DNA from 3 places in the Bradyrhizobium sp. 482_C4_N1_8 genome. Region 2 is predicted to be linked to each of the others. Evidence: predicted binding sites of a transcription regulator. Region 2 holds the regulator's gene; each other region holds the start of a gene.
What was found. Region 2 encodes HrcA, which represses chaperone genes, less so after heat shock. Its sites were predicted from a motif close to GTTAGCACTCNCNNNNNGNGAGTGCTAAC; they were not measured.
Positions count from the first base shown of each region.

Region 1 (7,667 bases), 7.8 Mb from region 2:
CCACCGCCCACGAGCTCTCCGAAGCTCGTACCATGCTCGATACTTACCGGGCGCAGATCGAGCAGTGCGAGAAGCTGAAGGTCGAGCTCGACCTCATCCACGACGCCATCGACCGCACCAAGCGCGAGATCGCGACGCTGCACGGCAAGAGCTTCGACGGCGGCGAGATGGCCAAGGTCAATGGCGAGCTCGGCGCGGTCGTCGGCGGCACCGAGCAGGCGACCCAGCAGATCCTCGAAGCCGCCGAATCGATCGACCAGGCGGCCAGCGCGATGTCCAAGGTGCAATCGGCCGACCAGCAGAAGCGGCTCGCCGACGACATCCAGGAACGCGTCATCTCGATCTTCGAAGCCTGCAACTTCCAGGACCTGACCGGCCAGCGCATCAGCAAGGTCATGACCACGATGAAGTTCATCGAGCAGCACATCAATGCGATGATGGAGATCTGGGGCGGCGTCGACGCGATCAAGGCCCATGTGCCCGCGCCGGCCGACACCCGCAGCGACGACGAAAAGCTCCTCAACGGCCCCAAGCTCGCCGGCGACGTCGGCCACGCCTCGCAGGACGACATCGACGCGCTGTTCGACTGATCGGGCGCGGCATTACGGAAAAACAAAACGCCGGCGAGAGCCGGCGTTTTTGTTTTTGGGGCCATCCCCTCCACTGTCATCGCCCGGCCTTGACCGGGCGATCCAGTATTCCAGAGGCGGCGGTGATTGAGCCGAGAGGCCGCGGCGTACTGGATGCCCCGGTCAAGCCGGGGCATGACGAAGGAGAAACTACGCCCTTGGCGCGCAGCGGACGTAGACCATGTTGCCGTAGCGGGTGGCGGCGTCCTTGTCGATGAAGCGGGTGATCAGGACGCGGCCGTCGAAGGAGACGATCTCGCGGTCCTGCTCGCCGGGGGTGGGACCCGCCGGGCCGATGTAGTTCTTGCCGCTGGGCGAGCCCTTCAGCCGCAGCTCCTGCGGCGTCGCCTGGTCGGCGAGATGCATGATCACGCCGCCGGAGGAACCGGCGGTGATCACGTAGGGATTCTTGCACTGCGCCCGGGCCGCGGCCTCGGTGCGGGCGCGGTCGGCCGGGTTCTGGAACGAGGCGAGACCCCAGCGGCCGACGATCTCGTCGGCGCGGATGCTCGCCGGCATTTCCGGGCCGGTGCCGGGCTCAGCCTCGGGCGGCGGCGAAGACGACGAGAACGACGGCAGGCTCATACCGCCGCCGCAGGCGCCAAGCAGCAGCGCCAGGCAGGAGGCGGCCGCCAGATTGGCAACCGTGCGTGCGTGAGCTGACCTGATCATGACATTCCCCCGAGCAAACCGTCCCCCAAATGAGACCCCGACCGCATCCCTCCTGCAGCCAAGCGCAAAACCGCTGTCGGAGCAATGACGTCCTTTATACGCCAGCGCGACCAATAAGTTTCTCTAGACACGATCCTATATCCGCCTCACCAATCGCTTAACCACCCTTGCTTGACAGGATCGCGGCCAAGCCATATTTCCGGGCGCACTATTAGCACTCGGAAAGCCCGATTGCTAAGCGCGCCGTTCGATCCTCGGCAAGAGGGTGGACGGACGCCGCCCCTACCCACTTCCATTCCTTCCGAAGCGAGCCTCCAAAGGGAAACGTCATGGCTAAATCCAAATTTCGTCCGCTGCATGACCGTGTCGTGGTCAAACGTATCGACGCCGAGGAAAAGACCAAGGGCGGCATCATCATTCCGGACACCGCCAAGGAAAAGCCGTCCCAGGGCGAGGTCGTCGCCGTCGGCCCCGGCGGCCGCGACGAGGCCGGCAAGCTGATCCCGATCGACCTCAAGGTCGGCGACCGCGTGCTGTTCGGCAAGTGGTCGGGCACCGAGGTCAAGATCGACAACGAAGAGCTCCTGATCATGAAGGAGTCGGACATCATGGGCGTCATGGCCTAAGGCCGTCAGCCTGAACAGCCGCTGAATGTCATGCCCGGATCGCGCGATCCGGGCATTCGGTCATTCCGCAAGCGGCAAACACATCACGAAACACGAGGGATTGAAGAAATGGCTGCCAAAGACGTCAAGTTTTCCGGAGACGCGCGCGATCGCATGCTGCGCGGCGTCGACATTCTCGCCAACGCCGTCAAGGTGACGCTCGGTCCGAAGGGCCGCAACGTCGTCATCGAGAAGAGCTTCGGCGCGCCCCGCATCACCAAGGACGGCGTCACCGTCGCCAAGGAGATCGAGCTCGAGGACAAGTTCGAGAACATGGGCGCCCAGATGCTGCGTGAGGTCGCCTCCAAGACCAACGACCTCGCCGGCGACGGCACCACCACCGCGACCGTGCTGGCCCAGGCCATCGTGCGCGAAGGCGCCAAGGCGGTTGCCGCCGGCATGAACCCGATGGACCTCAAGCGCGGCATCGACATCGCGGTTGCAGCGGTGATCAAGGACATTGAAAAGCGCGCCAAGCCGGTCGCCGCCTCCTCCGAGGTCGCCCAGGTCGGCACCATCTCGGCCAACGGCGATGCCGCCATCGGCAAGATGATCGCCCAGGCGATGCAGAAGGTCGGCAACGAGGGCGTCATCACCGTCGAGGAGAACAAGTCACTCGACACCGAGGTCGACATCGTCGAGGGCATGAAGTTCGACCGCGGCTATCTGTCGCCCTACTTCGTCACCAACGCCGAGAAGATGACCGCCGAGCTCGAGGACGCCTACATCCTCCTGCACGAGAAGAAGCTGTCCGGCCTGCAGGCCATGCTGCCGGTGCTGGAAGCCGTGGTGCAGTCGGGCAAGCCGCTCGTCATCATCGCCGAGGACGTCGAGGGCGAGGCGCTGGCCACCCTGGTCGTCAACCGCCTGCGTGGCGGCCTGAAGGTCGCCGCCGTCAAGGCGCCGGGCTTCGGCGACCGCCGCAAGGCCATGCTCGAGGACCTCGCGATCCTCACCGGCGGCCAGCTCATCTCCGAGGACCTCGGCATGAAGCTCGAGAACGTCACGGTGAAGATGCTCGGTCGCGCCGGCAAGGTCGTGATCGACAAGGAGAACACCACGATCGTCAAGGGCGCCGGCAAGAAGCCGGAGATCGAGGCCCGCGTCGGCCAGATCAAGGCCCAGATCGAGGAGACCACCTCGGACTACGACCGTGAGAAGCTCCAGGAGCGCCTCGCCAAGCTCGCCGGCGGCGTCGCGGTGATCCGCGTCGGCGGCGCGACCGAGATCGAGGTCAAGGAGAAGAAGGACCGCGTCGAGGACGCGCTCAACGCCACCCGCGCCGCGGTGCAGGAAGGCATCGTCCCCGGCGGCGGCGTCGCGCTGCTGCGCGCCAAGAAGGCGGTGGGCCGTCTCACCAACGCCAATGCCGACGTCCAGGCCGGCATCAACATCGTGCTGAAGGCGCTGGAAGCCCCGATCCGCCAGATCTCCGAGAACGCGGGCGTGGAAGGCTCGATCGTGGTCGGCAAGATCCTGGAGAACAAGTCCGAGACCTTCGGCTTCGACGCCCAGAACGAGGACTATGTCGACATGGTCGAGAAGGGCATCATCGATCCCGCCAAGGTGGTCCGCACCGCACTGCAGGACGCCTCGTCCGTGGCCGGCCTGCTGGTGACCACCGAGGCCATGGTCGCCGAAACGCCGAAGAAGGAAGCTCCGCCCGCCATGCCGGGCGGCGGCGGCATGGGCGGCTTCTAAGCCTCCGTTCCGTTACAATGTTGCGAAGGCCGCCTCCGGGCGGCCTTCTTTTTTGCCGACCCTGCCCCTTCTGCTTTCCAATTCAACCGGCGGCCAAAACCCACTACGGTGGCGCGCCGATTCGATTGCGCGAGGATTCATCGATGCGTGCGCTTCTGGTTTGTTCGACAGCCCTTTTGGCGGCCCTGCTTGCCGTCTCGCCCGATGTCGCATCGGCCCAGATGAAGCTGTCGCCGAAGGCCGCGGCGCCGGGCGGGACGGAGACCCGCTATTTCACCTCGATCGACGGCCTGATGGACGGCAATGCCGACGTGATCCTGAAGGAGACGCGGCAGGGCAAGACGGTGACGGCGGCCGTGCTCGACGTCTGCTATCCCGTCGCAAAGAATTCCGACCGCAAGGACCGCTTCGTCGTCAATCTCCAGGTCGCGGGCCAGAACCTGACGGGCACGACGCAGAGCCTCGGCGAGAAGGCGCCCGTCACCGTCAAGCTGCTGCGCAAACAGTCCGGCGACACGTTCGAGTTCCGCGGCCAGATCGCGATCGGCCAGGCCGTGACCGAGGTCACCTCGCCCGACAATTCCGATCTCAGCGAGAAGGAATTTCAGGACAACCAGACCTCCGACGACGGCATCACGCCGCAGCCGAAGGATTTCACCGACGTCTCTCCGGAAGCGATCGCGGTCAAGGTCAAGCTGGATGCGGCGACCGAGTTCCTGAAGAGCCTGAAGGGCCAGGACGTCGAGGTGACGCTGGCGAGCCTGACCGTCGGCTGCGACGCGCTGCGTGCCGGCGAGCAGACCATCAACATGTCGGTCGATCCGGAACGCGCCGGCGCGCTGCTGGCGAAGTTCAAGGCGATGCCCGGCGTCACCGCGGCGGGCTGGACCGCGGGCATGACCGAGATGGACCGCACCATCCGCTTTCCCGCAGCCGACTGGCGCGACGGCGACAAGATCAGCCGTGACAAGCTCGCCTCAGCCGTCGCCGGCGTGATGAGCCGGACGCTTGCGGCAAAGCAGGTCTCGCACAGCTTCAACCCGGCCACCGGCAAGCTCAAGCTCGTCTTCAAGCGACCGAACCAGGATTTTCCGGCACTCGAGCTCACCGACACGATCGAGGTTGCAGGCCTCATCTCGCCCGACAAGCCCGGCACGACCGACAAACTGATGCTTTGGATCGGCAGCCCCTCGACCACGACCGCCGATGAGAGCAGCGGCGCCAAGCTCAATCTCTCGGACGACGCTTCGGCCGACGAGGAAGGCGATCAGCCCGACGACAACGGCTCGATCGAGGCCCTCGCGAAAGAGCTGAAAGGCCAGCGCTGGGACGCCGACAAGTCGGTGTGGAAGTAGGCTCTCGTGCCCCGGACGCAGCGCAGCACGTCAGTGATGCGCTGCTGAGCCGGGGCCCAGAGGCCGCAAGCGAAGTCGCCGATCGAGTCTGGGTCCCGGCTCTGCGCAGCAGCGTTGCACGCTGCAGCGCGTCCGGGACACGAGACCTAATTCCCCGTCGTGCGAAAGCGCAGCGGCTTGGGACCGATCAGTGTCAGTACGTCGCCCTGACGCTTCCAGGTCTCGACGCTGCTGAGCGACGCGACGAGTTCGTCGTCGGCCTGCGCCCTGGCCGGCGGACAGGAACGGTCCTGGATCTGGCCGGGGACGAAGATCACCGTGTTGCCGGCGACCGAGAACTGGCCCTTGCCGCCCTTGCACCAGAGCTCCAGCACGACTTCGCCATTGTCGCCGATCTCGATGTTCGGAATCCGCTTCGATCCCGGCTGCGGCAGGGCCTCCAGCGTCATCTCGGTACCGAACGGAAAACCGTCCTCTGCACGCGCCAGCGTGGACATCGCGAGCATTGCAACCGCCAAACACGCCATCTGCTTTAGCGAAACCATGAGACCTCTCGACCGACCTGATTTGCGGCACCTTCTATAAGACGGCGGCGCCGTTGAGAAGGTTCGCGGAGGCTAAAGCGCGATGAGATTGGGACGAATCGTCATCGTGCTTCAGCTTGTTGTTTGAGCATGATTTTTTCGGAAAACCGCTTCGCACTTTTCCGGATCATGCTTTAGATGCAAAAATCCCCGCAAGGCGGCGAAGCCCTGCGGGGATTTGCGTTGAAGCGTGGCGTGGTCTGCTACTTCAGCACCATCGCCGTGAACGGCCAGACATAGGCCTGCAACGTCACGAACAGGCCGACCAGAGAGGCCAGCACGATCGAGTGCCAGAACACGAAGCGCAGGATCGTGCCCTCATGGCCGTACCAGTTGGTGGCAGTGGAGGCGACGACGATCGATTGCGCGTCGATCATCTTGCCCATCACGCCGCCGGACGAGTTGGCCGCGGCCATCAGGATCGGCGACAGGCCGAGTTGCTCGGACGTGATCTTTTGGAGATTGCCGAACAGCACGTTGGAAGCGGTGTCCGACCCCGTCAGCGCCACGCCGAGCCAGCCCAGCAGCGTGCCGAAGAAGGGATAGAGCACGCCGGTTGCGGCAAAGGCGAGGCCGAGCGTTGCGTCGACGCCGGAGAGCCGCGTCAGCGTGCCGATTGCGAGCATCGCCGAGATCGTGATCAGCGAGATCGCGCAGAGCCGTATGGTGCGGCCGTATTGGATCAGCAGCCTGCCGGGACCGACGCCCATCAGGAAGCCTGAGATGATTGCGGCGATCAACATGCCCGTGCCGGTGAACGAGAGATAGGTGAAGCCGAACACCGCGCTCTCTTTGGTCGGCCCTGGCGCGACCGGCGGCATCTTGTTGATCATCTGATGCAGCTCGGGAACGGGATAGTTCCAGGTGAAGATCGAGTTCGCCCAGGTCTTGAAGCCGCCGTTGCCCCAGACCAGCATCACGATGCAGACGATGATCCATGGCAGCAGCGCGCTGAAGAGCTCGCTCTGCGTCAGCGGCGTCTTATCGAGCGGCTTGGCCGCGGCCATCGTGGCGGCCGATTCATCGCGGCCGCGCAGCGCCGGCGACAGCCAGAGCTGCCTCGGTTGCCAGACCTTCAGGAACAGGATCAGCGCGCCCATAGAGATCAGCGACGCCCCGATGTCGACAATCCAGGGATTGATGAAGTTCGAGATCACGAATTGCGGGACCGCAAACGACACACCGGTGACGAGGATCGCCGGCCAGACATCCTTCATGCCCTTCCAACCTGCGAAGGCCCACACCACCCAGAACGGCACGATCAGAGAGAAGATCGGCAACTGCCGTCCGACCATCGCGCCGAGGATGTAGGGATCAAGCCCGGTGACCGAGGCAAGACCCTGGATCGGCGTGCCCAGCGCGCCAAAAGCGACCGGCGCGGTATTGGCGATCAGCGACAGGCCGGAGGCCGCGAGCGGCGAGAAGCCGAGCCCGATCAGCACGGCGCCCGTGATGGCGACCGGCGTGCCGAAGCCCGAGGCTCCCTCGAAGAACGCGCCGAAGGAGAACGCGATCAGCAGCAATTGCAGCCGCCGGTCCTCGGTGACGCCGCCGACCGCGCGCTTGAGCAGCTCGAAGCGCCCGGTGGTCACCGTCACCTGGTAGAGGAAGATGACGTTGAGAACGATCCAGCCGATCGGGAAGAAGCCGGTCACGATGCCGAGGATCGAGGCGCGGATCGACATGTTCGCCGGCATGGTGAACACGAAGATCGTGATCAGGTTGGCCACGATCACGGCGATGATTGCAGCAATATGGGCCTGGACGCGACCGCTCGCGATCAGGATCAGCAGCGTGACGACGGGTATTGCCGCTGCGATCGTCGACAGCACCGGACTGTGCAGCGGGTCATAGACTTGATTCCACATGGTCTTCCTCCCCCACGCCTGTTGCGGCAGGCGGCCCGCGTGGACAGCCGAGCCTGCTTGACGCTGGAAGCGATAACCCCCGAGCTGGACGCGAATTCCTCGCGAGTGCGGCGGTTCCCGTCCGCTCACAAGCCCGCGAAGTCCCGGAGGCCCCCACCCCGCGCCGTTGTACCCATGCTAGGGTTGCAAGCTG
Region 1 covers NZ_CP197231.1:8,062,102-8,069,768, forward strand. Annotated here, with positions in the region: gene AB7Z56_RS38265 (protein phosphatase CheZ) at 1-590, shown strand, start outside; gene AB7Z56_RS38270 (hypothetical protein) at 780-1,301, opposite strand; gene AB7Z56_RS38275 (co-chaperone GroES) at 1,631-1,927, shown strand; gene groL (chaperonin GroEL) at 2,036-3,667, shown strand; gene AB7Z56_RS38285 (hypothetical protein) at 3,811-5,022, shown strand; gene AB7Z56_RS38290 (META domain-containing protein) at 5,169-5,567, opposite strand; gene AB7Z56_RS38295 (L-lactate permease) at 5,810-7,474, opposite strand.
Region 1: the regulator HrcA is predicted to act here: its motif matches at 1,512-1,540, upstream of AB7Z56_RS38275 (co-chaperone GroES).

Region 2 (7,667 bases):
TCGAGAAATACGGCGCCGATCGCGCGACGCCGGCACGCACCGTGGCGCAGCAGCTCGGCAGCGCGGATGCGCTGTTCATCGCCGATGACGGCGATGCCGTCGTCGCGGTGGCCGATGCGATGACGGCCGCAGGCGCGAATTTGCGCAACATCCAGCTGCTCGGCACCGGCCTGTGGGACAATCCGCGCGTCTATGCCAATGCAAACTTGCAAGGCGGTCTCTACGCCGCGCCGGACCCGGCCGGCTTCCGCGCCTTCTCCGGCCGCTATCGCACCAAATACGGTGCCGAGCCGATCCGCACCGCGACGCTCGCCTATGACGCGGTCGCCCTCGTCGCCGCGCTCGCGCGCACGCAGGGCCCGACGCGCTTCTCGCCGGATGTGCTCACCAACCCTTCCGGCTTCGCCGGCATCGACGGCCTGTTCCGCTTCCGCGCCGATGGCACGAATGAGCGTGGGTTAGCGGTGATGAAGGTGACGACAGGTGGTGGCGTGGCGGTCGCGGGCTCGCCGAAGAGTTTTGGGGCTTGATGGCTTCGTAGTCCGGATGGAGCGCAGCGCAATCCGGGTTCTATCCGAGTGGCGAAAGCGTCCCGGATTACGCTGCGCTCCATCCGGGCTACGGCAGCTCGCTATGCCGCCAGATCCGCGACCACTGCATCAAGCACCGGAAATCCGCTGCTCGTGACCCGCAAGCGCCCCGTCGCATCCACGATGATCGCGCCCTCCTCGCGCAACAGCGCGATGCGCTTGGGATCAAGCGGGCGGCCCGACAGCGCGCTGTAGCGCTCGGGGTCGATGCCCTCGGCGAGGCGGAGCCCCATCAGCAGAAATTCGTCGGCGCGCTCCTCGCTGTTGAGGAGATCGTCGGTGACGTTGCCGTGGCCGTTGGTTTCGACCCGCATCAGCCAGGCTTCGGGGCGCTTCTCGGTGGCGGTGGCGTGCCTGATCCCGTCGATGTCGAGGCGGCCATGGGCACCGGGGCCGATGCCGGCATATTCATCGCCGCGCCAATACACCAGATTGTGCCGGCACTCGGCGCCGCGCCGCGCGTGATTTGAAATCTCGTAAGCGGGCAGGCCGAGCTTGTCGCAGGTCTCCTGCGTGACGTCATAGAGCGCGCGCGCGACGGCTTCGTCCGGCGTCTTCAATTTGCCGGCCTGGTGCAGGCCGAAGAACGGCGTGCCTTCCTCGATCGTCAATTGATAGAGCGACAGATGCTCCGCGGCTTCATCGATCGCGAGACGCAGCTCGTCGGCCCACATCGCCGGTGTCTGGTCGGGGCGTGCGTAGATCAGGTCGAAGGAGTAGCGGTCGAACGAGCGGCGCGCGATGGCGACAGCGTCGAGCGCTTCGCGGGCGCTGTGCATCCGGCCCAGCGCTTTCAGCGAGGCATCGTCGAGTGCCTGCACGCCGAGCGAGACGCGGTTGACGCCGGCGGCGCGATAGCCGGCAAAACGCGTGGCTTCGACGCTGGTCGGGTTTGCCTCGAGCGTGACCTCGACATCGCTGGCGACGTGCCAGTGCTTGCCGATGGCATCGAGCACCGCGCCGACGGTCGCGGGCTGCATCAGTGAAGGCGTGCCGCCGCCGAGGAAGATCGAGGTGACTTCACGCCCGGGCGCACGCTGTGCGGTCGTTTCGATTTCGCGCGCGAAAGCTGAAGCGAAGCGCGTCTCGTCGATCGCGGCGTGGCGGACGTGGCTGTTGAAGTCGCAATAGGGGCACTTCGACAGGCAGAACGGCCAGTGTACATAGACGCCGAAAGCTTGCTTAGCGCGGCTCAAGGCAGATCTCCGCCAGTTTCACGAAGGCGCGGGCGCGATGCGACAGGCCGAGGCCAAGCGGCGGCAGGCCGTGCTTCTCGATACTGGTCATCTCGCCGAACGTGCGATCGTGGCCATTGGGCAGGAACATCGGATCATAGCCGAAGCCGGCGGTGCCGCGCGGCGGCCAGGCCAAGGTGCCGTCGACGCGCGCCTCGACCTCTTCGAGATGATCGTCGGGCCAGGCGACGCAGAGCGCGGATACGAAATGCGCGGTGCGCTTGTCGGGCGTGGTGGCGCCGCGCTCCTGCAACAGGCGCTCGATCTGCGCCATCGCGGCGGTAAAATCCTTTGCTGGACCGGCCCAGCGCGCGCTGTAGATGCCGGGCGCGCCATCGAGCGCGTCGACCACTATGCCGGAATCGTCGGCGAAGGAGGGAAGCTTGGTCGCCTGCGCCGCCGCGATCGCCTTGATCGCGGCATTGCTGCGGAAATCGTTGCCGGTCTCGTCGGGCTCGGGCAGGCCGAGCTCACCGGCCGACACCGCCTCGATGCCGTGAGGCGCGAGCAGCTCCTTCATCTCGGCGAGCTTGCCGGGATTGTGGGTCGCGATGACGAGCTTTTCGGTGATTCGGCGGTGCATGGGCCTATTGACTACGCGACGGCCAGTTTCTGCAAGTCCACGAGACGGGCAATGCCCTTCTGGGCCAGCGCCATCAGCGCGAGGAATTCGTCTTGTGTGAACGGTTCGCGTTCCGCGGTGCCCTGCACCTCGATGATGCGGCCATCGCCGGTCAGGACGAAATTGGCGTCGGTCTGGGCTTCCGAATCCTCGGCATAGTCGAGGTCGAGCACGGGCGTGCCGTTGTAGATGCCGCAGGAGATCGCGGCGACGTTGTCGCGCAGCACCTTGGCCTTGATCATGTTGCGCGCCTTCATCCAGTTGATGCAATCGGCGAGCGCGACCCAGGCACCGGTGATCGAGGCCGTGCGCGTGCCGCCGTCGGCCTGGAGCACGTCGCAATCGACCGTGATCTGGCGCTCACCGAGCGCTTCGAGATCGACGATGGTACGAAGCGAGCGGCCGATCAGGCGCTGAATCTCGACGGTACGGCCGCTTTGTTTACCCGCGGAGGCCTCGCGGCGGGTGCGTTCGGAGGTCGCGCGTGGTAGCATGCCGTATTCGGCGGTGACCCAGCCGCGGCCTTGGCCCTTCAGCCACGGCGGCAGGCGGTCTTCCAGCGTGGCGGTGACCAGCACATGGGTGTCGCCGAATTTCACCAGGCAGGAGCCTTCCGCATATTTGACCACGCCGCGCTCCAGCGTCACGGGGCGCAATTCGTCGGGCGCACGGCGGCTTGGCCGCATGGGAAATCCTCCAAAACTCTCGGAAAAGGGCTATTCGCGGTGCTTGTAGGTGGGGTGAGGGTGGGCGGCAAGGCTTTTTCACCCCCAGTTTTCCACCCCGCAAACGCCACGCTTGTCAGAACCCTCCGGGATGGACAAATTATAAGCGTCTGAGAGGAGTTACCGTCCGTGGCCCATCACGATCCGATCCATCTGATCGCGCCGCGCGCAGGCCTCGCCCAGCTCAACGAGCGTTCCCGCGACATCTTTCGTCAAATTGTCGAAAGCTATCTCGCGACCGGCGAGCCGGTCGGGTCGCGCAATATTTCGCGGCTGATCGCGATGCCGCTGTCGCCGGCCTCGGTCCGCAACGTCATGGCCGACCTGGAACAGCTCGGCCTGATCTATGCGCCCCACACCTCCGCCGGCCGATTGCCGACGGAACTGGGCTTACGCTTCTTCGTCGACGCCCTGATGCAGGTCGGCGACCTCAATGACGCCGAGCGGCAGTCGATCCAGAGCCAGTTGACGTCGGTGGGTCACGCCCAATCGGTCGAGGCGGCGCTGTCGGAGGCGCTGACGCGGCTGTCCGGTCTCACCCGCGCCGCAGCGGTCGTGTTGACCCCGAAATCCAATGCGCGGCTGAAACACATCGAATTCGTCCGGCTGGAACCCGAAAAGGCGCTGGTGATCCTGGTCGGCGAGGACGGTCAGGTCGAAAACCGCGTGTTGTCGCTGCCGCCGGGAGTTCCCTCCTCGGCGCTCACGGAAGCCGGTAATTTCCTCAATGCGCGGATTCGCGGCCGCACGCTGGCCGAGGCGCGGCTCGAGCTCGAAACCGCGCTCGGCGAAGCCCGCGCCGAACTCGACCAACTGACGCAGAAGGTGATTTCGGCCGGTATTGCGAGCTGGTCCGGCGGCGAGAACGAGGACCGCCAGCTGATCGTTCGCGGCCACGCCAACCTGCTCGAGGATCTGCACGCGCTGGAGGATCTGGAGCGCGTTCGCCTGCTGTTCGACGATCTCGAGACCAAGCGCGGCGTGATCGACCTTCTGGGACGCGCCGAGACCGCCGAGGGCGTGCGGATCTTCATCGGCTCGGAGAACAAACTGTTTTCCTTGTCAGGCTCCTCCACCATCATCTCACCCTATCGGGATGCCGCCGGCCACATCGTCGGCGTTTTGGGCGTGATCGGGCCGACGCGGCTGAATTATGCCCGCGTAATCCCGACCGTGGACTACGCCGCGCGCATCGTCAGCCGCCTCCTGGGGGGCTGACCGGCGTTTCCTCCGATCACGGGCGCTTGATTTTCGTGAGCTTAGGCACGATATCCGGGCCAACAATCCCTTGAGACGAGTTCGAGAAGAGAGCCGATGACCGATCGAGACCGGCAGCCCGACGACACTACCCCACCGACCGACGAGCCCGTGGTGTCAAAACCCTACATCATGCCCGACGATCCGGAGCCCGGCTCGGTCGAGCTGTTGCAGAAGGAAGCCGCCGAGGCGCGTGACCGCATGCTGCGGACGCTGGCCGAGATGGAAAATCTGCGCAAGCGCACCACCAAGGAGGTCGCCGACGCCCGCCTCTACGGCATCACCGGCTTTGCCCGCGACGTGCTCGACATCGCCGACAATCTCCAGCGTGCGCTCGATGCCGTTCCGGCCGAGGCCCGTGCCGCGGCCGATCCCGGCCTGACCTCGCTGATCGAGGGCGTCGAGCTCACCGAGCGCTCGCTGCTCAATGCGCTGGAAAAGCACGGCGTCAAGAAGTTCGATCCGCAGGGCCAGAAGTTCGACCCGAACTTCCAGCAGGCGATGTACGAGGTGCCGGATGCGTCGGTGCCTGCGGGCACCGTCGTGCAGGTCATGCAGGCCGGCTACACCATCGGCGAGCGCGTGCTGCGCCCGGCGCTGGTCGGTGTCGCCAAGGGCGGCACGAAGGCTGCACCGGCTGCGAACAGCAACGAAGTGAACTGAGCGGCGCACTGGTTGATCCTCATGGTGAGGAGGCGCGTCAGCGCCGTCTCGAACCATGCAGGCCCGGCTGTTGCAGCTCGGCCTTCATCCTTCGAGACGCGTGCTAAGGAGCACGCTCCTCAGGATGAGGGTTTGGCAGCTTTTCGCGCCGCTTACGCGCTCACCGCGATATCCGCGGACTGAATCCGCTTCACGCCGGCCTTGGCCATGTCGGCCCAGGCTTTTGCGAGCGAACCCTGCGTGTCGATGCCGCGGCAGGCGTCCTCCACCACATAGACCTCGAAGCCCGCCTTGCGCGCATCGAGCGCGGTCCAGGCGACGCAGAAGTCTGTCGCGAGGCCGGCGACGAAGACGCGCTTGATCTTGCGGCCCTTCAGGTAACCGGCGAGGCCCGTCGAGGTCTTGCCGTCGGCTTCGAGGAAGGCCGAATAGCTGTCGACGTCCTTGTGAAAACCCTTGCGGATGATGAGCTCGGCATGCGGAATCGCAAGATCCTTCGACAGCGCGGCGCCGTCGGTGCCCTGCACGCAATGGTCGGGCCACAGCACCTGCTTGCCGTAGGGGAGATCGACGGTCTCGAACGGCTTCTTGCCGGAGTGCACCGACGCAAATGAAATGTGGCCTGGCGTGTGCCAGTCCTGGGTCATCACCACGTTCGCAAAGGCTTTCGCCATCTTGTTGATGACGGGAACGACCTGCTCGCCTTCCTTCACGGCGAGGCTGCCGCCGGGCAGGAAGCAGTTTTGCACGTCGATCACGAGCAGCGCGGAGGCATCGTCCGGCTTGATCGATGCGGCCGCAAGGAGCGCGGTTGGAGCAAGGGCTACGAGAGCGCTTGTCCCAAGCGCCGCGAGGATTTGTCGTCGATCAAGCATCGTTCGCCTCCCTCCAGGATGATCCAATGGAAGGAAGCCTAGTTCCGTTCGTATACGAACAGAAGCCCGAAAATGCAGCCGGCTCTGTCCAGCGCTTGGGCTAACCCTTGGACTAACCCTTGAGACTAACCCTTGGGCTGGATGCCGTCGCGCACAGCGCGGAAGCGGGTGAAGGCGGCCGACCACTGGTCGCGCGGGGCGCTGGCGATGATGCGCAGCGAGGCGCCGCCGCTCGAGAAGCGGATCCACTGCACCACGGTCACGGGCGTCTTGTCCTTGCCGCTGACGCCGTCGATCCGGGTCTCGAAACCCTGCTGGCCGTTGATGCGGATCGGCTCCGACATGGTGACGCGGGATTCGCGCACGCCGGGGATCTGGAGCGCGGCCTCCTGGGCAAAGCGGGCGCGGTCGTCGGCCTGCTGCGGGGTGGCGCCGATCAGGCCGAGGATCATGAACGGCTTGGATTCATAGCCCGAACTCTCATTGCCGTCGGCCAGGATGATGCTGGAGCCCGGCGCCAGGGTGCGGATGTCCTTGAAATCGGCGAGATCGGTGATCTTGAACGGCATCAGCCCGATCTGCTCTTCGGCCGAGACCTGCTTGCGGGTGACGGCGCTCGCAAACATCTGCCGCACCGCCTCGTCGGTGTAGATCTTGGTTGCGTTCTCCGGGATCTGCACCGCGACATAGCCGGAGAAACCGGCGCCCGGCACGATCATCGAGTAGCGCTTCACCGGCGTCTCGCCGGCCTTGCCGCTTTCCATGGTGAAATAGGCAAGACCCGCGGGGGTCTCGATCTTGTCCTGCTTGACGCCGGCGGTGCCGCCGGGATTGGAATTGAAGGCGCTCACGACCTCCCCATAGGCCGCCGGCGGCAGCTCGGTGATCAGCACCTTGACGCTGCCGTCCTCGCTCTCGAAGCCCGGAAACGTCTTGGCCGTGCTCAGGCCGACCAGCGGCACCATGCCGAGGCGCAGGCCGGGCGGGAAAACGGCATCGGCCGCAAAGGCCGGAAGCGCTGTGGCGACGAGGACGGCGAGCGCGGCGAGGGGGCGAATGAGCTTCATGGGCACTCTGATTGGTTCACATTGAGGCCGTTCGATGGTCGGCCATTGGGCCGCTTTGTCGCGCAAAGCCGCCTTGATGGCGGCGGTCCGGCCGCCCGCCTTTTAACGGGTTTGGCCCGCCGGTAACAGGGCGGGCAGATCACGGTGGCGGGGGCCGGCTGACGCCTGAACCTGTTAATAATTCATCACCCGCAAGGGCGGTTGAGCCCGGATATGATCTTCCAAAACCCAATGTTTTCATGGCCGAAACTTGCGTTCGGTCCTTGCGGGCCCCTCCCCCCCTCCTATATGAGCGTCAACCATCGCAATATCGCGGATGTTTGATCTTAGGGGGTTTGGAGCGGGTGCCTCTTGGGCCCAGCCAACCTGCCGCAAAAACAAGGATATCAGGACCATGGGAAAGGTCATTGGGATCGACCTCGGCACCACGAATTCGTGCGTCGCCGTGATGGATGGCAAGAACGCCAAAGTCATCGAGAATTCTGAAGGCATGCGCACGACGCCTTCGATCGTCGCCGTGACGGACGACGGTGAGCGCCTCGTCGGCCAGCCTGCCAAGCGCCAGGCCGTTACCAATCCCGAGCGTACGTTCTTCGCAGTGAAGCGCCTCATCGGCCGCCGCTACGACGACCC
Region 2 covers NZ_CP197231.1:217,546-225,212, reverse strand. Annotated here, with positions in the region: gene AB7Z56_RS01000 (penicillin-binding protein activator) at 1-530, shown strand, start outside; gene hemW (radical SAM family heme chaperone HemW) at 632-1,786, opposite strand; gene rdgB (RdgB/HAM1 family non-canonical purine NTP pyrophosphatase) at 1,773-2,408, opposite strand; gene rph (ribonuclease PH) at 2,420-3,133, opposite strand; gene hrcA (heat-inducible transcriptional repressor HrcA) at 3,302-4,390, shown strand; gene grpE (nucleotide exchange factor GrpE) at 4,487-5,092, shown strand; gene pncA (bifunctional nicotinamidase/pyrazinamidase) at 5,245-5,967, opposite strand; gene AB7Z56_RS00965 (hypothetical protein) at 6,093-7,034, opposite strand; gene dnaK (molecular chaperone DnaK) at 7,429-7,667, shown strand, end outside.

Region 3 (7,667 bases), 3.2 Mb from region 2:
CGAGCACGAAGGTCGCGATGAATATCTGCACCTCGCTGACCAGGCCGAGATAGGTGATGATTGCGAGATAGAGCGCGGTCGCGGCTTCCACGAGCTGGCAGAGCTGGACCACGCGCTTGCGCTCGAAACGGTCGGCGGCGTGGCCGGCGACGAACACCAGAAGCGCGGTGGGCAGGAATTGCACGAGGCCGACCATGCCGAGATCGAAGGCCGAGCCGGTGAGATCATAGATCTGCCAGCCGATCGCGACCGCCGCGATCTGGCTGGAAAAGCGCGACAGGCTGCGCGAGAGCAGGAAGAACAGGAAGGCGCGGTGGGCAAGGAGCGCGCGGGCACTGACCGGCGGACTGGCTGATATTGGCTGCTCTGGCATCGCCTCTTGGGTCACGCTGGACCGTCCGCCCCCTGATGTCGACGTGCCCCCGCGTGACTGAGGCGCACCTGCTTGTCAACAGCGGGAGGCTCAGGTCAACCTCCCGGCATTGCGTTTGCAACGCGGGCGCGGCCATAATCATTGGGGGTTTGGGGACACCATGCTGCGCTTGCAATCGGCACTCGGCATTTTCGCATTGCTGTTGATCGCTTTCGCGTTGGCAGAGAATCGGCGCGCCGTATCGCTGCGGCAGGCGGCGATTGGCCTCGTCGCGACCTTCGTCACCGCCGCCGTCCTCCTGAAAGTGCCCGTCGTCGCACGGGCTTTTGGGGCGATCAACGACGCGGTCGGAGCGATCTCGGCGGCCTCGCGCGCCGGCTCCTCCTTCGTGTTCGGCTATGTCGGGGGCGGTCCCCTGCCCTTCGATCTGAAGGTGCCGGGCGCCGATTTCATCCTGGCGTTCCAGGCGCTGCCGATCGTGCTGGTCATGAGCGTGCTGACGACGCTGTTGTTCTATTGGCGCGTGCTGCCGCCAATCGTGCGCGGCATGGCCTGGCTGCTGGAGCGGACGCTGGGCGTCGGCGGCGCGGTCGGGCTCTCGACCGCGGCCAACATCTTCCTCGGCATGGTCGAGGCACCGCTGTTCGTGCGGCCGTATCTGGCGCAGATGACGCGCAGCGAATTGTTCCTGGTGATGACCGGCGGCATGGCCGGCATCGCCGGCACTGTGCTGGTGCTCTATGCGACGCTGCTGGCGCCGCTCATTCCCGATGCCGCCGCGCATTTCGTCATCGCCTCCGTGCTGGGTGCACCCGCCGCGATCCTCGTCAGCCTGATCATGGTGCCGGAGACGTCAGACAAGCGCACCGGCGGCGCGCTGGAGGATCCCGAGATGGATGTCTCCGGCCCGATGGATGCGATCGTGAAGGGGACGAGCGCGGGGATCGAACTGCTGATCAACATCGTCGCCATGCTGCTGGTGCTGGTGGCGCTGGTCTATCTCGTCAATGCCGTCCTCGGCCTGCTGCCTAATATCGGCGGCGCCGCGATCTCGTTGCAGCGGCTGCTGGGCCTCGTGATGGCGCCGGTGTGCTGGCTGATGGGATTGCCCTGGGACCAGGCGGTGACCGCCGGCAGCCTGATGGGCACCAAGACCGTGCTCAACGAGCTGATCGCCTATGTCGACTTCTCAAAACTGCCGCCCGATACGCTCGATCCGCGCTCGCGCTTGATCATGCTCTACGCAATGTGCGGCTTCGCCAATTTCGCCAGCCTCGGCATCATGATCGGCGGCTTAGGGGTGATGGCGCCGGAGCGGCGCGAGGAGATCAACGCGCTCGGGCTGAAATCGATCGTGTCGGGGACGCTGACGACGTGTTTGATGGGCGCGGTGGTGGGGGTGTTGAGTTAGGCTCTCTCCACCCGTCATTGCGAGCGAAGCGAAGCAATCCAGAATCTTTCCGCGGAGATAGTCTGGATTGCTTCGTCGCAAGGGCTCCTCGCAATGACGAGCGGAGAGACGTGCGCGCCCTTCCCGACTGCGTCTAGGCCTTCAACTCCACCGTCCTGAACTCCGCCGGCAGGATCACCTCCAGCAGCTCCACGTCATCCGAATAATCCAGGATCATGTGCTTGATTTTCGGCGGCTGGGTCCAGGCGCTGCCTTCCTTCATCAAGGTCTCGCCCTGGCCGTCCATGTAGGTCTTCACCCAGCCCTTGAGCACGTAGACCATCTGGAATTCGACGTCGTGGAAGTGCAGCTTCGACACCTCGTTCGGATCGCAGGGTCCTTGCAGGCGGATCACGTGGGCTTGCGCGAGGCCGTGGCTGGCTTCGGCGATGCCGAGGTCGCGATACTTAGCGTAGACGCGCAGGCCGTCGGCCTTGAAGTCTTCCTCGCGGTGATGGCTGATGGCGATGCGCTGCTTGGGACGGGCGGGCTTTTTCGGAGCGGCCTTCGCCGGTGTCGTGCGCGCCTTTGCCTTCACCGCCTTGCGCGCCGAGGATCGTGCCACGGCCTTGGCTCCGCTCTGCTTCTTCACCGCGGCCTGGGCTGCACTGCGCGATTTTGTTTTCTTGGCCATGGGCCGCCTCCCTGTTGTTATAGGCGGAGGCTAGCACAGAACGAGATATCGTAGGGTGGGCAAAGCGAAAGCGTGCCCACCATTGCCAGATGCAATCGTGGAGAGATGGTGGGCACGGCGCGAGCGCGCCTTTGCCCACCCTACGATGCCGGCGCGCTGTTCAATGCAGCCGGAACACGCCATCCACGGCGCGCAGCTCGGCCGGCTTGATCAGCTTGGAATGCGCGACGGTCACCGAATGGAGCGGACCGTCGAGCTTCTCCTGCCAGAACGCCAGGAAATCCTTCAGCGCCGGAAATTTCGGAAACATGTCGTAGTTCTGCCAGACGTAGGTCTGGAGAAGCGAGGGATGATCGGGCATCCGATAGAGAATTTGCGCCGTCGTCAGCCCGTAACCCAAAAGCTGTTTCCGGAAATCTTCGGAAACGCCCCCACTCCGCAAGCCCATGCCAACCTCCTTTGCAGGAGCGCATTCAAGGGGCGGCTTGGTCGGTGTGCGCCTTACGAGCCACCCGGTACTGATGCGCTCACATGAGAGAAATGTGACGCAAACTGACAATCCATCTCAAGCCTAAAAGTTTAACAAGCTGTTGAAATTCAATGCTTTAGCAGCAGAGGCGGCTCCGTGCTAATACGGTCACCGGGCGGGTTAACGATGGTAAAGAGATTCTGGCACCCGGGCCTTCAGAGTGCCGATTTTTCTGCTAGAAGCCCTTGCCCCCGCAAAATTCCTGTCCTATTTCAGCCTCGCCTGTGCTAGCACTCGCTGGCACAGACTGCTAACGCCAAAAAATTCCCATACCGTGCAACTACTTAGGAGGACTGCATGAAATTCCGTCCGCTTCACGACCGCGTCGTGGTCAAGCGTATCGACGCAGAAGAGAAGACCGCCGGCGGCATCATCATTCCCGACACTGCCAAGGAAAAGCCCTCGCAGGGCGAAGTCGTCGCCGTCGGCCCCGGTGGCCGCGACGAAGCTGGCAAGCTGATCCCGATCGACCTGAAGGTCGGCGACCGCGTGCTGTTCGGCAAGTGGTCCGGCACCGAGGTCAAGATCGACAACGTCGACCTGCTGATCATGAAGGAAAGCGACATCATGGGCGTCCTCGACGTCCCCGCTTCCAAGAAGAAGGCGGCCTAAGAGCCCCCTCTCCCCACCAGCTAAACACCTAAGGAAAAATCCAGATGTCAGCTAAAGAAGTCAAATTCGGCGTCGATGCACGCGACAAGATGCTGCGTGGCGTCGACATCCTCGCCAACGCCGTCAAGGTGACGCTCGGCCCCAAGGGCCGCAACGTCGTCCTCGACAAGTCGTTCGGCGCTCCCCGCATCACCAAGGACGGCGTCACCGTCGCCAAGGAGATCGAGCTCGACGACAAGTTCGAGAACATGGGCGCACAGATGGTGCGCGAAGTCGCCTCCAAGTCGGCTGACGCGGCCGGCGACGGCACCACCACCGCAACCGTGCTCGCGGCTGCGATCGTTCGTGAAGGCGCAAAGTCGGTTGCCGCCGGCATGAACCCGATGGACCTGAAGCGTGGTATCGACCTGGCCGTGGAAGCCGTGGTCGCCGACCTCGTCAAGAACTCCAAGAAGGTCACCTCGAACGACGAGATCGCCCAGGTCGGCACCATCTCCGCCAACGGCGATGCCGAAATCGGCAAGTTCCTCTCCGACGCCATGAAGAAGGTCGGCAACGAGGGTGTCATCACCGTCGAGGAAGCCAAGTCGCTCGAGACCGAGCTCGACGTCGTCGAGGGCATGCAGTTCGACCGCGGCTACATCTCGCCCTACTTCGTCACCAACGCCGACAAGATGCGCGTTGAGATGGACGACGCCTACATCCTCATCAACGAGAAGAAGCTCTCCTCGCTGAACGAGCTGCTGCCGCTGCTCGAGGCCGTGGTGCAGACCGGCAAGCCGCTGGTCATCGTCGCCGAGGACGTCGAAGGCGAAGCGCTTGCGACCCTCGTCGTGAACCGTCTGCGCGGTGGTCTGAAGGTCGCGGCCGTCAAGGCTCCGGGCTTCGGCGATCGCCGCAAGGCCATGCTGCAGGACATCGCGATCCTGACCGGCGGCCAGGCGATCTCGGAAGATCTCGGCATCAAGCTCGAGAACGTCACGCTCAACATGCTCGGTCGCGCCAAGAAGGTGATGATCGACAAGGAGAACACCACGATCGTCAACGGCGCCGGCAAGAAGGCCGACATCGAGGCGCGCGTGGCCCAGATCAAGGCGCAGATCGAGGAGACCACCTCGGACTACGACCGTGAGAAGCTCCAGGAGCGTCTCGCCAAGCTCGCAGGCGGCGTCGCGGTGATCCGCGTCGGCGGCGCGACCGAGGTCGAGGTGAAGGAGCGCAAGGATCGCGTTGATGACGCGATGCATGCGACCCGCGCGGCGGTCGAGGAAGGCATCGTCCCGGGCGGCGGCGTCGCTCTGCTCCGTGCCTCCGAGCAGCTCAAGGGTCTGCGCACCAAGAACGACGACCAGAAGACCGGCGTCGAGATCGTGCGCAAGGCGCTGTCGGCTCCCGCTCGCCAGATCGCGATCAACGCCGGTGAAGACGGTTCGGTGATCGTCGGCAAGATCCTGGAGAACAAGACCTACGCTTACGGCTTCGACTCCCAGACGGGTGAGTACGTCAACCTGGTCACCAAGGGCATCATCGACCCGACCAAGGTGGTCCGTACCGCGATCCAGAACGCAGCCTCGGTTGCCGCGCTCCTGATCACCACGGAAGCCATGGTCGCCGAGCTGCCCAAGAAGGGCGGCGCCGGTCCGGCAATGCCCCCGGGCGGCGGCATGGGCGGCATGGACTTCTAAGGTCCAACCACCTCAACAACTACGAAACCCCGGCAGCGATGCCGGGGTTTTTGTTTTAGGCAAACTCTCTCCCCCCGTCATTCCGGGGCGCGCGGAGCGCGAGCCCGGAATGACGGGGCCCCTCACCAGACCTTCCCCAGCCGCTCCATGTGCGGCTCGCCGTCTTCATCGAGCGACCAGAATATCAGGGTCACCCGCCCGACGAGGTTGTCCATCGGGATGAAACCCATCGTTGCCATCACGCGGCTGTCGCTCGAATTGTCGCGGTTGTCGCCCAGCACGAAGAAATGGCCGGGCGGCACGGTGTAGACATTGGTGTTGTCGTAGTAGCCGTTCTCGACGCAGTCGTAGGTGATGTAGGAATTGCCATTGGGCAGCGTCTCGCGCCAGCGCTTGACCTTGACGCTGCCATCCAGACCGCAGGCGGTGCCGGCGAGCCCGTTTGCGAGCGCGACGCGCGTCACCGGTCTGTCATTGAGGACAAGCTGTCCCTGCCGCATCTGGATGCGGTCGCCGGGCACCCCGACCACGCGCTTGACGTAGTCGACCGAGGTGTCCTTTGGCGCGCGAAACACGACGACGTCACCGTGCTCGGGCTCGGCGGCAAAGACACGGCCCGAGATCCAGGACGGCGCGAAAGGGAAGGAATAGCGGCCGTAGCCATAAGCATATTTGGCGGCAAGGACGTAGTCGCCGACCATCAGCGTCGGTGCCATCGAACCCGACGGGATGTTGAACGGCTGATACAGGAAGAAGCGAAACAGGAACGGCGGCGACCACAGCACCGGGATCATCAGGATCAGGACGACGATCGCCTTCCATTCCCGCGGCCGGGCCGTAGGGCGGATCGTTTGCTGAAGAGTGGTCATTCGCTTGCCATGGTCGAGATTGTGGTCGTCACCGTGAGATTACGCAACCTTCGCGCGCGTGCAATACCCACTCATGGTTTTGGTCGCACGGGCGCGCGCACGCGTTCATCGCAAGCGTCGACAATGGAGATGTGAAGGGCCGCCCATGGGCGGCCCTTCTGCTTCACGCGCTCTCGGGCGCCTTCAGGCGCACGAGCCGGGTCAGGAGGGCATCGAGGCCCTCGCCGTTGCCGGCATGGAGGTCGATGCGGCCGACCTTCTCGACCAGCCGCTCCAGCGACTCCAGCTCCTTGAGCCGCAGCACCAGGGGGTTCTCCTCCATCAGGCGGGCGGTGTTCAGGAGCGAACGCGTTGCCGCGGTCTCCTCCTGCCGGCGGATCAGGTTCGCCTTCGCGACCCGCTCCGCCTCCACCACCTTGTTCACCAGCTCCCGGATCTCGCCGGGCAGGATCACATCCTTGACGCCGAGCTCGGTCACCTCCATGCCGGACTCCGCGACGCGTGCACGCACATAGTCGCGCAGCTCCGCATCCAGCGCCGCCTTCGCAGACAGCACCTCGTCCAGCGTCCGGCCCGCCACCGCCTCGCGGATCGCGAACTGCACCAGGCGGTACAGCCACGCATCCACGTCGGGCACGGTCGCAACCGTGCGCTCGGGATCGACGATCCTGCGGAACGCCGTCAGCGTCACCCGCAGCGCGATGCGATCCTTGGTCAGCATCTCCTGCGCGGTGATCTCGACCGCCTGGGGCCGCAGGTCGAGGCGCTTCACCTCGATCTTGCGGCCGACGGTCCAGAAGGCGTGCCGGCCGGGCGCAAGCCGCTCCACGAGCCGGCCCTCGACATAGAGCAGGCCCGCCTCGTGGTTCTCGACCACCGCTTCCATCACGACGGTCGAGCGGTTGCGCTCGATCATGGTCAGGTGCCGCGCGCCAACCCGGGGATCGGCGGACACATCGATGCGCTCGACATCGATGCGGGTCGCGACCTTCCAGTAGACGCGCACCTGCCAGGGCGTCATCAGATGCACGGGCCGGCCGTCGAGGCTGACGATGGCGATCTCGTCCGCCTTGGTCTCGATCGCCTCGAACAGCTCACCGGCCAGATCAGGCCGCGCGGCCTTCAGCACCGCGTAGCGATCCGCAGGGAATTCGCTGCGCACCACGTCGAGCACCTCGGCCTTCAGCTCGTGCAGGGGATCGAACAGCCGGTGCTTGCCGGGCGCGAGCACGCGCACGAGCTGTCCGTTGCGCGTGAGCAACGCACGCTCGCCATCCTTCACCGTCACGTTCAGCATCAGCAAATGCCAGGTCTCTTTAGATGTCATGGCACGCCTCCTTCGTTTGCGCCCGGCCGGATGCCGGACAACAGGTTTCGTTTGCAAAGGACGTGAGGACGCGGACGACGCTTCCCGGGAAAGCGGCGGGCCGGGGCTTGAGCTTGCACGATGACGGGCGCACGCGCGCGATCGCTCGACGCGTGTCGAGCGGTCATGCGGAGCCACCCGGCATCAGC
Region 3 covers NZ_CP197231.1:3,435,861-3,443,527, reverse strand. Annotated here, with positions in the region: gene AB7Z56_RS16070 (MFS transporter) at 1-373, opposite strand, end outside; gene AB7Z56_RS16065 (NupC/NupG family nucleoside CNT transporter) at 534-1,784, shown strand; gene AB7Z56_RS16060 (cupin domain-containing protein) at 1,918-2,457, opposite strand; gene AB7Z56_RS16055 (usg protein) at 2,618-2,905, opposite strand; gene AB7Z56_RS16050 (co-chaperone GroES) at 3,284-3,598, shown strand; gene groL (chaperonin GroEL) at 3,643-5,283, shown strand; gene lepB (signal peptidase I) at 5,406-6,152, opposite strand; gene AB7Z56_RS16035 (slipin family protein) at 6,316-7,479, opposite strand.
Region 3: the regulator HrcA is predicted to act here: its motif matches at 3,213-3,241, upstream of AB7Z56_RS16050 (co-chaperone GroES).